DNA from 3 places in the Micromonospora sp. WMMA1996 genome. Region 1 is predicted to be linked to each of the others. Evidence: riboswitches for the same ligand, from Rfam matches in the RefSeq annotation. Region 1 holds a riboswitch; each other region holds the start of a gene.
What was found. Region 1 has a riboswitch for cyclic di-AMP ahead of COO58_RS04215 (hypothetical protein). Riboswitches for the same ligand answer to the same signal wherever they lie in the genome.

Region 1 (3,567 bases):
CGTGGTGCGCACCGCCGGCCACACCGCCGGCCCGGAGGTGCTGGGCAGCGTGGAGTACGCGGTCACCGTGCTCGGCACGCCGCTCGTGGTGGTGCTCGGCCACGACTCGTGCGGCGCGGTCCAGGCGGCCCGCGAGGCGGTCCGCACCGGCTCCGCCCCGGCCGGACACCTGGGCGCGGTGGTGGACGCCGTCTCACCCAGCCTGCTCCGGGCCGGCCGCCAGGGCGTCGAGGACCTCGACGGCATCATCGACGTGCACATCGCCCAGACGGTGGAGGCACTGCTGGCCCGCTCCTCGGTGCTCGCCGCGAAGGTGGCCGGCGGGGCCTGCGCGGTGGTCGGCATGTCGTACCGGCTCAGTGGCGGCGAGGTCCGGACGGTGGCGCAGTCCCCGGCCCCGCTGCCGGCACCGGCCGCGTCGGCGGACGCGGCGCTCGCCGGCTGACCGGGAACCGATACGCGAAAGGGGCCGCCCACGGGCGGCCCCTTGTCGTACGCGCGCGTCAGAGCAGCGACATGTGCACGTGGTCGGTGTGGTTGGAGGGCCCGCTGTAGGAACTCCAGCCGGTCGCCGGGAACCAGATCTGCCGGTTCCAGATCACGTAGTAGATGCCCAGCCGGTCGGCGTTGCGGATGAGGAAGGCGGCCACCTCGTTGCCGTACCGGCGGGTGTCGTTGTTGTGCCACGGTGCGAAGCCGCTGTTCTGCAACGACCAGTCGCACGCCTTGCCCTTGGGGTGCTCCCACGGCCCGCCGGGGCGGTAGCAGCCCACGAAGCGGTTGAAGCCGGCGCGCTTGACCTCCTTGTACGCGTGCAGCGTGCGCGGCGTGACGCAGCCCGAGGTGGTCGGGTCGTTCTCGCTGCACGACTCGGACTTCCACCCGCCGTCGGCGGTGCGGCCGGGGCCGATCTTGGCAACCGGCGAGGTGGCCGAGACCAGGCCACCGGTGAAGTCCAGCCCGCCGACCAGCTTCAGCGCCTTCTGCGCCTCGACCTTCTCGCGGGCCATCGCGTTCGCCTGCTTCTCCTGCTCCCGCACCTCGGCGTCGAGCGCGATCTTGGCCCGCTCGGCGCGGCCCTTCACCTCGTTGATGGCGGCGAGGCGCTGCGCGTTGAACAGGTTCAGCTCGTCGAGCGCGCTGGCCCGCTGGACGAACGAGTCGGGGGAGTCGCTCTCCAGCAGCATCGCCATGGCGCCGACGCGACCGGTCCGGTAGGACTGTGCCGCGATCTCGCTCACCTGCGGGCTGAGCGCGTCGAGCTGGCTCTGCGCCGCCTTCACCTCCAGCGCGAGCTGGAGCTGCCGCTTGCGCGACGTGTCCAACTTCGACTTGGCCTGGAGGTAGGCGCGGTTGGCGGCGGTGACGGCCTCGCTGATCAGCGGTGGGTCGTCGTCCTCCGAGTGGCCCGAGGGGTTCGGGGCGGCGGTGCCGGGGGCCGCCGAGGCCGGCGTCGGCCCGGCCAGCACGGCGAGAGCGGCGAGCACGGCCACCACGGGTGTCAGCCAGCGGCGCAGGGGTGCCGTCACAGTGTTCCCTTCCGTCGACCGCCGACCGGGTTAGCTGACGGGTTCGGGACGGAAGCGGCCCCTTCCGCTGGCGCGGATTCACCCCATGTACCTGGTTCCCCGGCTCGCCCGGAGGCGATTGGGCGGCGGCACCGCAGGCGCCGGTGCGCGCCTTCGGCGGTGACCGGCAGCGAGGTTACCCGAGACCACTCCCGGGGATCTACGTCCGGAAGCCGACCAATCGCGAGAATTCGCCACCGCCCAGCGTGACCAGCATCGCGTTTGGAATCGGCCGTCACGCTGCGGAGTGTCACCATGCGGCCTCCGTGCTCCTGCCCCCGCCGGACCGGCCCTCGCCGAGCGCCTCCCACGCGTCCTCCCGGGGCGACGGCGGCCGGGGCGTCGCGGGTCCGGCGGCCCGCCCGGCGCGGCCGGCGGTGGTCACGACCGCGGCCAGCGCGGTGGTCAGCGGTACGGCGGCGATCAGGCCGAGCGTGGCCACCGCGCTACGGACGATCTCCTGGGCGAGGAACTCGCTGGTGAGCAGCTGACCCACCGGGCGGGAGTCGGCGACCAGCAGGAGCAGCAGCGGCAGCGAGGCGCCCGCGTACGCCAGCACGATGGTGTTGACGGTGGACGCGATGTGCGCCCGGCCCACCCGGGTGGCCGCCCGGTAGAGCTGCCGTCGGGACAGCCCCGGGTTGGCGTGCGCCAGCTCGGTGACGGTGGCCGCCTGGGTGACGGTGACGTCGTCCAGCACGCCGAGCGAACCGATGATGATGCCGGCCAGCAACAGTCCGTGCAGGTCCACGTCACCCTGGAACATCGACAGCGTGGTGGCGTCCTCGCTGCCGAAGCCGGTCAGGTGGGTGGCGGCGGTGGCCAGCGTGCCCAGCACTCCGGTGATCACCAGGCTGCCGAGCGTGCCCAGCACCGCCACCGACGTCTGCGCGGTGATCCCGTGGGTCAGGTAGAGCACCACGAACATGATCAGTGCGGCGCCGACGATCGCCACCAGCAGCGGCGACTGCCCGGCGCCGATGCCGGGGAGCACGAAGCCGAGCAGGATGGCGAAGCTGGCCACCAGTCCGCCCAGCGCGGCCAGCCCGCGCCAGCGGCCGAACGCCACGATCGCGGCGGCGAAGAGGGCCACCAGCCAGATCAGCGGCGTACCGCGCTGGTGCTCGGCGATGTTGTAGGTCTTCACCGACGGGTCGCCCGGGTCGACCAGCTCGACCAGGACCACCTCGTCGCCGACCGCGACCCGGGGCGCGCCGGGTCCGGTGGGGACCGGCGTCTCGACCTGCCGGCCCGCGTCCGGCCCCTGCTCGGCGGCGACGGTCACGGTGCCGCAGGGGCCGCCGGTGTCGCCCTCGGGCGACTCGGGCGTCGGCGGGCAGGGCTCGGTCACCACCCGGGTCACCGTGCCGTGGTAGCGCGGCACGTCCGCGCCGCCGTCCACCGGGTCGCGGTCCGCCCGGGGCCAGAGCACCAGCGCCGCGATCACGGTGAGCACGAAGAGCGGCACCACGGTGGCGATCAGGAGCCGGCGTACGCCCGGCGGCGCGGCGGCTGCGGGACGGGTGTGATCGGCGCCCACGGCGTCTCTCCCAACGGTCGCGGCGGAACCGGGTCACCGGACCGGTCGGGTCACCGGGGCCGGCGCGGACGCGTGGGGATCACGCCCGGGTCGTCGCCCGGCCATGGTAGCCAGGCCGGCCCGCGCCGCCGGTGGACGCCGGGTCAGGCCAGGCCGGCGCGTCGCCGTCGGTAGTCGTCCTCGTCGATCTCACCGCGGGCGTACCGCTCGTCGAGAATGCGCCGGGCCGTGCCGGGCGACGCGCGGTCCGGACCGGGCATCCGCACCACGAACCAGACGAGCCCCGCCAGCACCGCCAGCACCAGCAAAGACCAGATCCACATCCAGCCCATCATCGGGCCCGACCACATCATCCGGCCGCCCTCCGTCCGTCGGCTCCGGGTCGGCGCGGTCGCCGGGCCCGGCCACCTCGACGGTACGTCTCCCGGCCGGTCGCCGGACCGGGTCGGGCGGCCCGTC
Region 2 (3,567 bases), on a different contig from region 1:
GAGGTGCCGGACCCGGGGCGTCAGCAGGAGCAGCACCAGCCCGAGCATCACGGTGGTGAGCGCGAACTTCACCAGCACCCACCGCCACCGCAGCAGCCCCCACGGGGTGAGCAGCGCGCTGGCCACCCCGATCAGCCAGACCGCGACGCTCAGCGGCGCGAACAGCCAGGTGACCAGCAACGCCGCCGCGGGGTAGACGACCTCCGGGTCGGCGCCGCGCAGCCCGGCCACGCCCAGCGCGAGCAGCCCCAGGTCGGTGCCGAGCCAGCCGAGCGAGGTGACCAGGTGCGCGGTGAGCAGCGCCTTGCGTCCGGCGGGGGAGAGTCGTCTCATGCCACCGATCGTCGGCCGCCGCGCGGCCCACGTCGTGGGCCGCGCGACGACTCCCGGAGTACGTCGGGGAGCGTAGTGCTCAGTAGACCGACAGGTGCACGTGGTTGGTGTGGTCGCTGGACGGGTCGCCGTTGCCGCCGCTGTACGACTTCCAGCCGCTGCTGGGCAGCCAGATCTGCTTGAACCAGATCACGTAGAGCACGGCGAGCGGGTCGGCGTTGCGCACGAAGTACGCGGCCAGGTTGTTGCCGTACGTCCGGTCGCCGCCGCTGGCCACCCCGCCGAAGCCGTCCTTCTGGGCGGCGAAGTCGCAGGCGCGTCCCTTCGGGTGCTCGCCGGAGCCGCTGGGCCGGTGGCAGGAGACGTACCGGGTGAAGCCGGCCGCCTTGGCCTGGTTGAGCGCGTGCAGGGTGCGCGGGGTGATGCAGCCGTCGGCCGGCGTCGGGTCGTTGACGCTGCACGACTCCGCCGGCCAGGAGCCGTCGGAGTTGCGCTTGGCCGGCGTCGCGTTCGCCGTCGAGGTGCCCCGGACGCCGCCGCTGCCGGCGGACGGCCGGTCGTTCGCCACCTCCAGCGCCCGCTCGGCCTGCTGCTTGCGCTTGGCCATCACCGTGACCTGCTTGCGCTGCTCCCGGATCTCGCCGTCGAGCGCGGCGCGGGTCCGGGTCGCCTCGTCCCGGGTGGTGATCAGGTCGCGCAGCGTCCGGTCCTCGTGCGCGGCGACCTGCTCCAGCGCGGCCGCCCGGTCCATGAAGCCCTCCGGGCTGCTGCTGCCGAGCAGGGCCGCGGCGGTGCCCATCCGGCCGGTGCGGTACGCCACCTCGGCGATCTCGCCGACCTTGGCGTCGCGTACGGCCAGCTCGGCGCCGACCGCGTCGAGTCGCTCGGTGAGCTGCTTCTGCCGGGCCACCGACCGGCTCAGCGCGGCCTTGGCCTCCAGCCAGCCCTTGCTGGCCGCGTCGAGCTGGGCGCGCAGTTCCGGGGTGCCGCCCTCGTCGTCACCGCCGGGGGCGGCGGCGCGCAGGCCGGTGGGGGAGGCCGACCACGCCGCCGAGGCGGGGGAGGCCGGCGCGGTCACGACGCCGAGGGCCAGCATCGCGACGAGCAGGGCCGCCATCCGGGCGGCCGTCCGTCGTACAGGTGCCACTGGGGGCATTCACATGTCCTTCCGTCAACCGCCGACCGGGTTAGCTGACGGGTTCGGGACGGAAGATCCCTACCGCTGACGCGGATGCACCCCACGTACGTGGTTCCCCGGCTCGCCCTGCGGGCGATTAGGCGACGGCCGCTCCACCGGCGCCGGGGTGGCGCCCGCGGTGTGGCCGCGACCGAGCCTACCGGCGTTGCCCGGGGCCGGCTCCGTCGCCCGGAGCCGGTGAACCCGGCAAAGCCGGCATTACGCCACAATAGCGGCCTAGATTTAAGTTTGCCCTAATTACCACTCGGTCGGGCCGCACGCTCCGGCCGACGCTCCGGGTTCGATCTGCAACGTGGCGTGATCGATCGAGAAGTCCTCGTGCAGGGCGGCCCGGGCGGCGGCCAGCACGGTGGCGACCTCGGCGCCGGGAGCGGTGGTCAGGTGCGCCGAGGCCACCTCCATGCCCGAGGTCAGCGTCCACACGTGCAGGTCGTGCACCTCCGCCACGCCCGGCACGGCGGCCAGCCGGTCGTGCACCGCGGTCACCTGGAGGTGTTCCGGCGCGGCCTGCACCAGGATGCGCACCGCCGCCCGGCCGAGCCGCCAGGTGCGGGGCAGGATGAACAGACCGATCGCCACGGCCACCAACGGGTCGGCCCACCACCAGTCGGTGACCGCGATGACCAGCGCGGCGCCGATCACCCCGAGCGAGCCGAGCAGGTCGCCGAGCACCTCCAGGTACGCGCCGCGCAGGTTGATGCTCTCCTGCGCCCCGGAGCGCAGCAGCGCGAAGGCGCCGACGTTGGCGAGCAGGCCGAGCACCGCCACCACGAGCATCGGGCCGGCCAGCACCTGCGGCGGGTCACCGAACCGGCGTACCGCCTCGACCAGGACGTAGACCGCGACCGCGCCGAGCAGCACCGCGTTCGCCAGCGCCGCGAGGACCTCCAGCCGGTAGAGGCCGAATGTGCGCTGCGGATCGGTGGTGGCGCGCCGGGTGGCGGTGATCGCGGCCAGCGCCATGCCGATGCCGAGCACGTCGGTGAACATGTGCCCGGCGTCGGAGAGCAGCGCGAGCGAACCGGTCGCGAAGGCGGCCACCGCCTCGACCAGCATGAGGGCGGTGAGCAGCGCGAACGCCGCCCAGAGCCGGCCCCGGTGGCGGTGCGCCGCGTTGGTCACCGCACCGCTGTGGTCATGACCTGCGCCCACGCACACACCCTTCCCTCCCGCACCCTGGCCAGGCCCAATGTATGTTCACATCGCTATGTGTGCAAGTGAGGGTGGATCACCCGGTCGGGTCGAGCGTGGTGAGGCGTTGGGTGGCCCGGGACAACGCGACGTAGAGCGTGCGCACCCCCGAGCCGGGGTCGGCCCGGATCTCGCTCGGCGCGACCAGCACCACGCCGTCGTACTCCATGCCCTTGGCCTGCAGGCTGGTCACCACCTGGAGCCGGCCGGCGCCGAGGCCGTCCAGCCAGCCGGCCACCTCGTCCCGGCGCGGCACCGGTGTGATCACGCCGACGGTGCCCTCCACCTCGCCCAGCAGGATCCGGGCCGCCTCGACCGTGCTCGCCGGCAGCTCGGCGGCGGGCACCGTGCGTTCGACCGGCGACACGCCGGTGGAACGCACCGCGTCGGGCAGCGTCAGGTCCGGATACAGCCGGCGGATCTCCGCCGCCGCCACCGCGAAGATCTCCGCCGAGTTGCGGTAGTTGGTGGTCAGCTCGTAGCGGTGCCGGCGGCGACGCCCCAGCGCCTGGTCGCGGGCCCGGTCCAGCTCCTGCGGGTCGCCGGTCCAGGCGGTCTGCGCCGGGTCGCCGACCACCGTCCAGGACGCCAGCCGGCCCCGGCGCCCGATCATCCGCCACTGCATCGGCGAGACGTCCTGCGACTCGTCCACCACCACGTGGGCGTAGTCGCGGTAGTCCGCCGGACGCTCCCGGGCCGCCGCCCGGGCGGCGCGCTGCCGGTCGGCGTACGTGCTCAGCTCGCGCACGCCGCCGGCCAGCTGGTACGGGTCCCGCTTCGGCTTCGCCCGCCGCACCGGAGTGCCGAGCAACGCGTCCAGCTCGTCCAGCAGCGCGATGTCGGCG
Region 3 (3,567 bases), 480 kb from region 1:
GGGCGGTTGGTGGCGAAGTCCGGGTCGATGGTGACCAGCCCGGTGCGGGCCGTGCCGGTGCTCCGGAACGGCGCCTTCATCAGGTCGAAGTAGTGCGACCAGTCCCAGTAGGGGCCCGGGTCCCAGTGCATGCCCTTCACCGTGCCGGCGGTGGTGCCCGGCACGTTGTCGTGCCCGATGATGTGCTGCCGGTCCAGCGGGATGCCGAACTTCAGCGCGAGGTGGCGGACCAGCTTGGCCGAGGCCCGGTACATCGCCTCGGTGTACCAGGTGCCCTGACCGGCGAAGCCCTCGTGCTCCAGACCGATGGACTTGGCGTTGACGTACCAGTTGCCGGCGTGCCAGCCGACGTCCTTGGCCTTGATGTGCTGGGCGACGTAGCCGTCCACCGAGCGCAGCGTGTAGTGCCAGCCCAGGTAGTCGGCCCGCTTCACCAGGTCGACGCTGGGGCCGAAGTAGCCCTCGGTGTCGTGGATGACGATGTATTCGATCTTCTGCTGCTTCGGCCGGTTGCCCAGGTCGTGGTTGCCGTAGTCGCCCGGGTCGGCGCTGAGCTGCTCGTACGGGGCGGGGATCCACTCACAGGCCAGCCGGACCGGGCACTCCAGGCCGTCCGGCCGCTGGGCGTGGCGCAGGCCGAGCCGGGCCAGCCGGGACCGGTCCGGCCGGGCGGCGGTGGCGGCCAGCGTGACCCGCTGCCCGTCGTCGGTGGTCCGGGTCGCGCCCTGGCCGAGCTGGTCGTAGACCTCGTCGGCGAAGGCCGCCGCCGCGTCGGCGGTGTCCGCGCCGGAGTAGCGGGCCACCGCGCCGTACCAGGCCGCCGCGTCGGTGCCGGCGCCGACCGGCCCGCCCAGTGCCTTCTGGTACGACGCGAGCAGCGCCGCGCCACCGCGGATGTTCGCCGCCGGGTCGGTGCGCAGCGTCTGCGCGTCGAGCCCGGTGAGCGTCGCGGCGGTGTCGATCGTCTGCAGCGAGGCGCGGGGCAGCGGGGTCTCCCGTGCCGGCGCGGCGGCGGTGGCCGGGTCGAGGGTGAGCGGGCGGGAGTCGTCGCCGCGCGGGTCCTCGTCCTCGTCGACGTGGGCGCTGCCCGGGGTGGCGAGGACGTGTGCCGCGTCGGTCAGGTGCATCGGGCCGTAGCCGCCGCTGGTGCTGGGTTGGCCGGGGTGGGTGTCCCAGCGGGACTCGAGATAGGAGACGCCGAGCAGCACGTTCTGCGGCACGCCGTACTCGGTGGCCGCGGCGGCGTACTGCCGTTGCCGGTCGGTGGCGGGTCCGGCCGTCTCCGGCGCGGCGGTCACCGGGCCGGTGACGGCCAGCGCGGTGGCGGTCGCCACGGCGGCGGCCAGCAGTATCCGTCCGCCCGACGGTGGGGTGGAGAGGTGCATCGAACCTCCTGGACAGGGATGGGGGTCACTGCGTCCCCACCCTCACTCCGCACACCCGCGAGGGTCAATACCTTTCCAGCAGGTAATCCTTAATGAAAGAAAACTTCACCCAGGTGTCGGTACGGAGTGTCACGGCGTCCCGAGTTGCGGATCGATAACGACGGCTCCTACTCTGGTGAATCGTCGGCCGCCAGTCTCACCGTCCAACCCGGTCGGTGACGGTCCGGCACCGCCGAGTCGCCCACGGGCGAGCCGGGGAACCAGGTACCTGGGGTGAATCCGCAGCGGAGCTGCGGTAGGGCGGCTCCCTTCCCGTCCGAATCCGTCAGCTAACCCGGTAGGCGGTCAGGAAGAAGGAGTACGGACGCCCGGTGGCACTCCATGCCCCGCGGCCGTCGTCGAACCGGTCGGTCGACCGGTCCCTCGTCGCGCCGCGTTCCCGCTGGTCCCGCTTCACCACCGCCCTCGCCGCCCTGGTCGGCACCGCCGTCGTTCTGACCGGCGGCGCCACGGCGGCCCACGCCGAACCCTCGGTCGCCGAGATCGAGGCCCAGATCGACCGCGACTGGAACAAGCTCGAACCGGTCATCGAGCAGGTCAACGCCGTACGCGAGCAGCTCGCGGTGCGGCGCAAGCAGGCCGACGCGCTCGGCCGGCAGATCGCCCCGCTGCAGGCCCGGGTGGACGCGGCGTTGGGCCAGGTCGGCGGGCTCGCCGCCGACGCGTACAAGGGCGACAACCTCTCCACCGTCAACGCCCTGCTGGGCAGCCGCTCGCCGGGCGACCTGGTCAGCGGCCTGGAGCTGCTCGACCGCTTCGCACACCACCAGCAGGAGCAGGTGCGTGCCGTCGCCGAATTGCGCGACGAGCTGGCCGCCAAGAAGCGGCCGCTGGACCAGATGGTCGCCGACCTGAGCCGCACCGAGGCGCAGCTCGCGACGAAGAAGAAGCAGATCGACGGCGAGATCGCCCGGCTGCAGAAGCTGCGGCTGAAGGTCTACGGCAACGGTGGTGGCGGCCCGCTGCGCCCGGCCCCCTGCCCGTCCGGTTACCCCGGCGGCGCGGCCGGGGTCGCGGTCAAGTTCGCCTGCGCCCAGATCGGCAAGATCTACGTCTGGGGGGCCGCCGGCCCGGACCACTTCGACTGCTCCGGCCTGACCATGGCCGCCTGGGCCAAGGCCGGGGTCTCGCTGCCGCACAACGCCCGGCAGCAGCACGACGTGACGAAGCGGGTCAGCCGGTCCGAGCTGCGCGCCGGTGACCTGGTCTTCTACTACGGCGACCTGCACCACGTGGGGATGTACGTGGGCGACGGCTGGGTGGTGCACGCCTCCCAGTCCGGCAAGCCGATCACCATGAAGCGCGTCGACGACGGCGACATCAACAGCTACGGCCGCCCCGCCTGAGGTGTAAGGAAGGGCCCCCTCTTAACGCATTCTGCATAGGAGGGGGCCCCTCTTAACAAGCGGCGCTCGGCGTCAGCGGGTGGGCCAGGTGCGCCAGCTCTGCCAGGACCGGCTCGGCGTCGGGCCGCGCTGGCCCTGGTAGCGCGATCCGTAGACGGCCGAGCCGTACGGGTGCTCGGCCGGCGAGGAGAGCCGGAAGATGCAGAGCTGACCGATCTTCATTCCCGGCCAGAGCGTGATCGGCAGGTTCGCCACGTTGGACAGCTCCAGCGTGACGTGGCCGGAGAAGCCCGGGTCGATGAAGCCGGCGGTGGAGTGGGTCAGCAGGCCGAGCCGGCCCAGGCTGGACTTGCCCTCCAGTCGCCCGGCGAGCTGGTCGCCCAGCGAGATCACCTCCAGCGTGGAGGCGAGCACGAACTCGCCCGGGTGCAGCACGAAGGGCTGGCCCTCCGGCACCTCCACCATCGACGTCAGGTCGTCCTGCTGCACCGACGGGTCGATGTGGGTGTAGAGATGGTTGTTGAAGACCCGGAACAACCGGTCCAGGCGTACGTCGATGCTGGACGGCTGCACCAGCGTGGGCTCGAAGGGCTCCAGCGCGAGCGTGCCCGACTTGATCTCGGAGACCAGGTCGCGGTCGGAGAGCAGCATCGGAACACCATAGCGACCGGTACGGGTGACCTGCGTGTCGCACTACTTCTTCGTACACGTGTTCGATAGAATGTCCGCATGGCTTCCTGGTCCGAATTCGCCGCCGACGAGCCCCGCCTCGCCGA

Region 2: linked by a shared signal. The riboswitch ahead of COO58_RS20705 (hypothetical protein) and the one ahead of COO58_RS04215 (hypothetical protein) in region 1 are both predicted to bind cyclic di-AMP.
Region 3: linked by a shared signal. The riboswitch ahead of COO58_RS06640 (NlpC/P60 family protein) and the one ahead of COO58_RS04215 (hypothetical protein) in region 1 are both predicted to bind cyclic di-AMP.

What each region holds. Positions count from the first base shown of each region.
Region 1 is NZ_PDHU01000001.1:864,751-868,317, reverse strand. It holds gene COO58_RS04220 (carbonic anhydrase) at 1-445, shown strand, start outside; gene COO58_RS04215 (hypothetical protein) at 504-1,529, opposite strand; cyclic di-AMP (ydaO/yuaA leader) riboswitch at 1,534-1,664, opposite strand; gene COO58_RS04210 (YibE/F family protein) at 1,819-3,108, opposite strand; gene COO58_RS04205 (SHOCT domain-containing protein) at 3,252-3,431, opposite strand.
Region 2 is NZ_PDHU01000003.1:236,644-240,210, reverse strand. It holds gene COO58_RS20710 (DUF2269 domain-containing protein) at 1-333, opposite strand, end outside; gene COO58_RS20705 (hypothetical protein) at 413-1,489, opposite strand; cyclic di-AMP (ydaO/yuaA leader) riboswitch at 1,494-1,624, opposite strand; gene COO58_RS20700 (cation diffusion facilitator family transporter) at 1,769-2,683, opposite strand; gene COO58_RS20695 (AAA family ATPase) at 2,760-3,567, opposite strand, start outside.
Region 3 is NZ_PDHU01000001.1:1,348,636-1,352,202, reverse strand. It holds gene COO58_RS06645 (N-acetylmuramoyl-L-alanine amidase) at 1-1,385, opposite strand, end outside; cyclic di-AMP (ydaO/yuaA leader) riboswitch at 1,606-1,743, shown strand; gene COO58_RS06640 (NlpC/P60 family protein) at 1,757-2,791, shown strand; gene dcd (dCTP deaminase) at 2,864-3,442, opposite strand; gene COO58_RS06630 (pyridoxamine 5'-phosphate oxidase family protein) at 3,521-3,567, shown strand, end outside.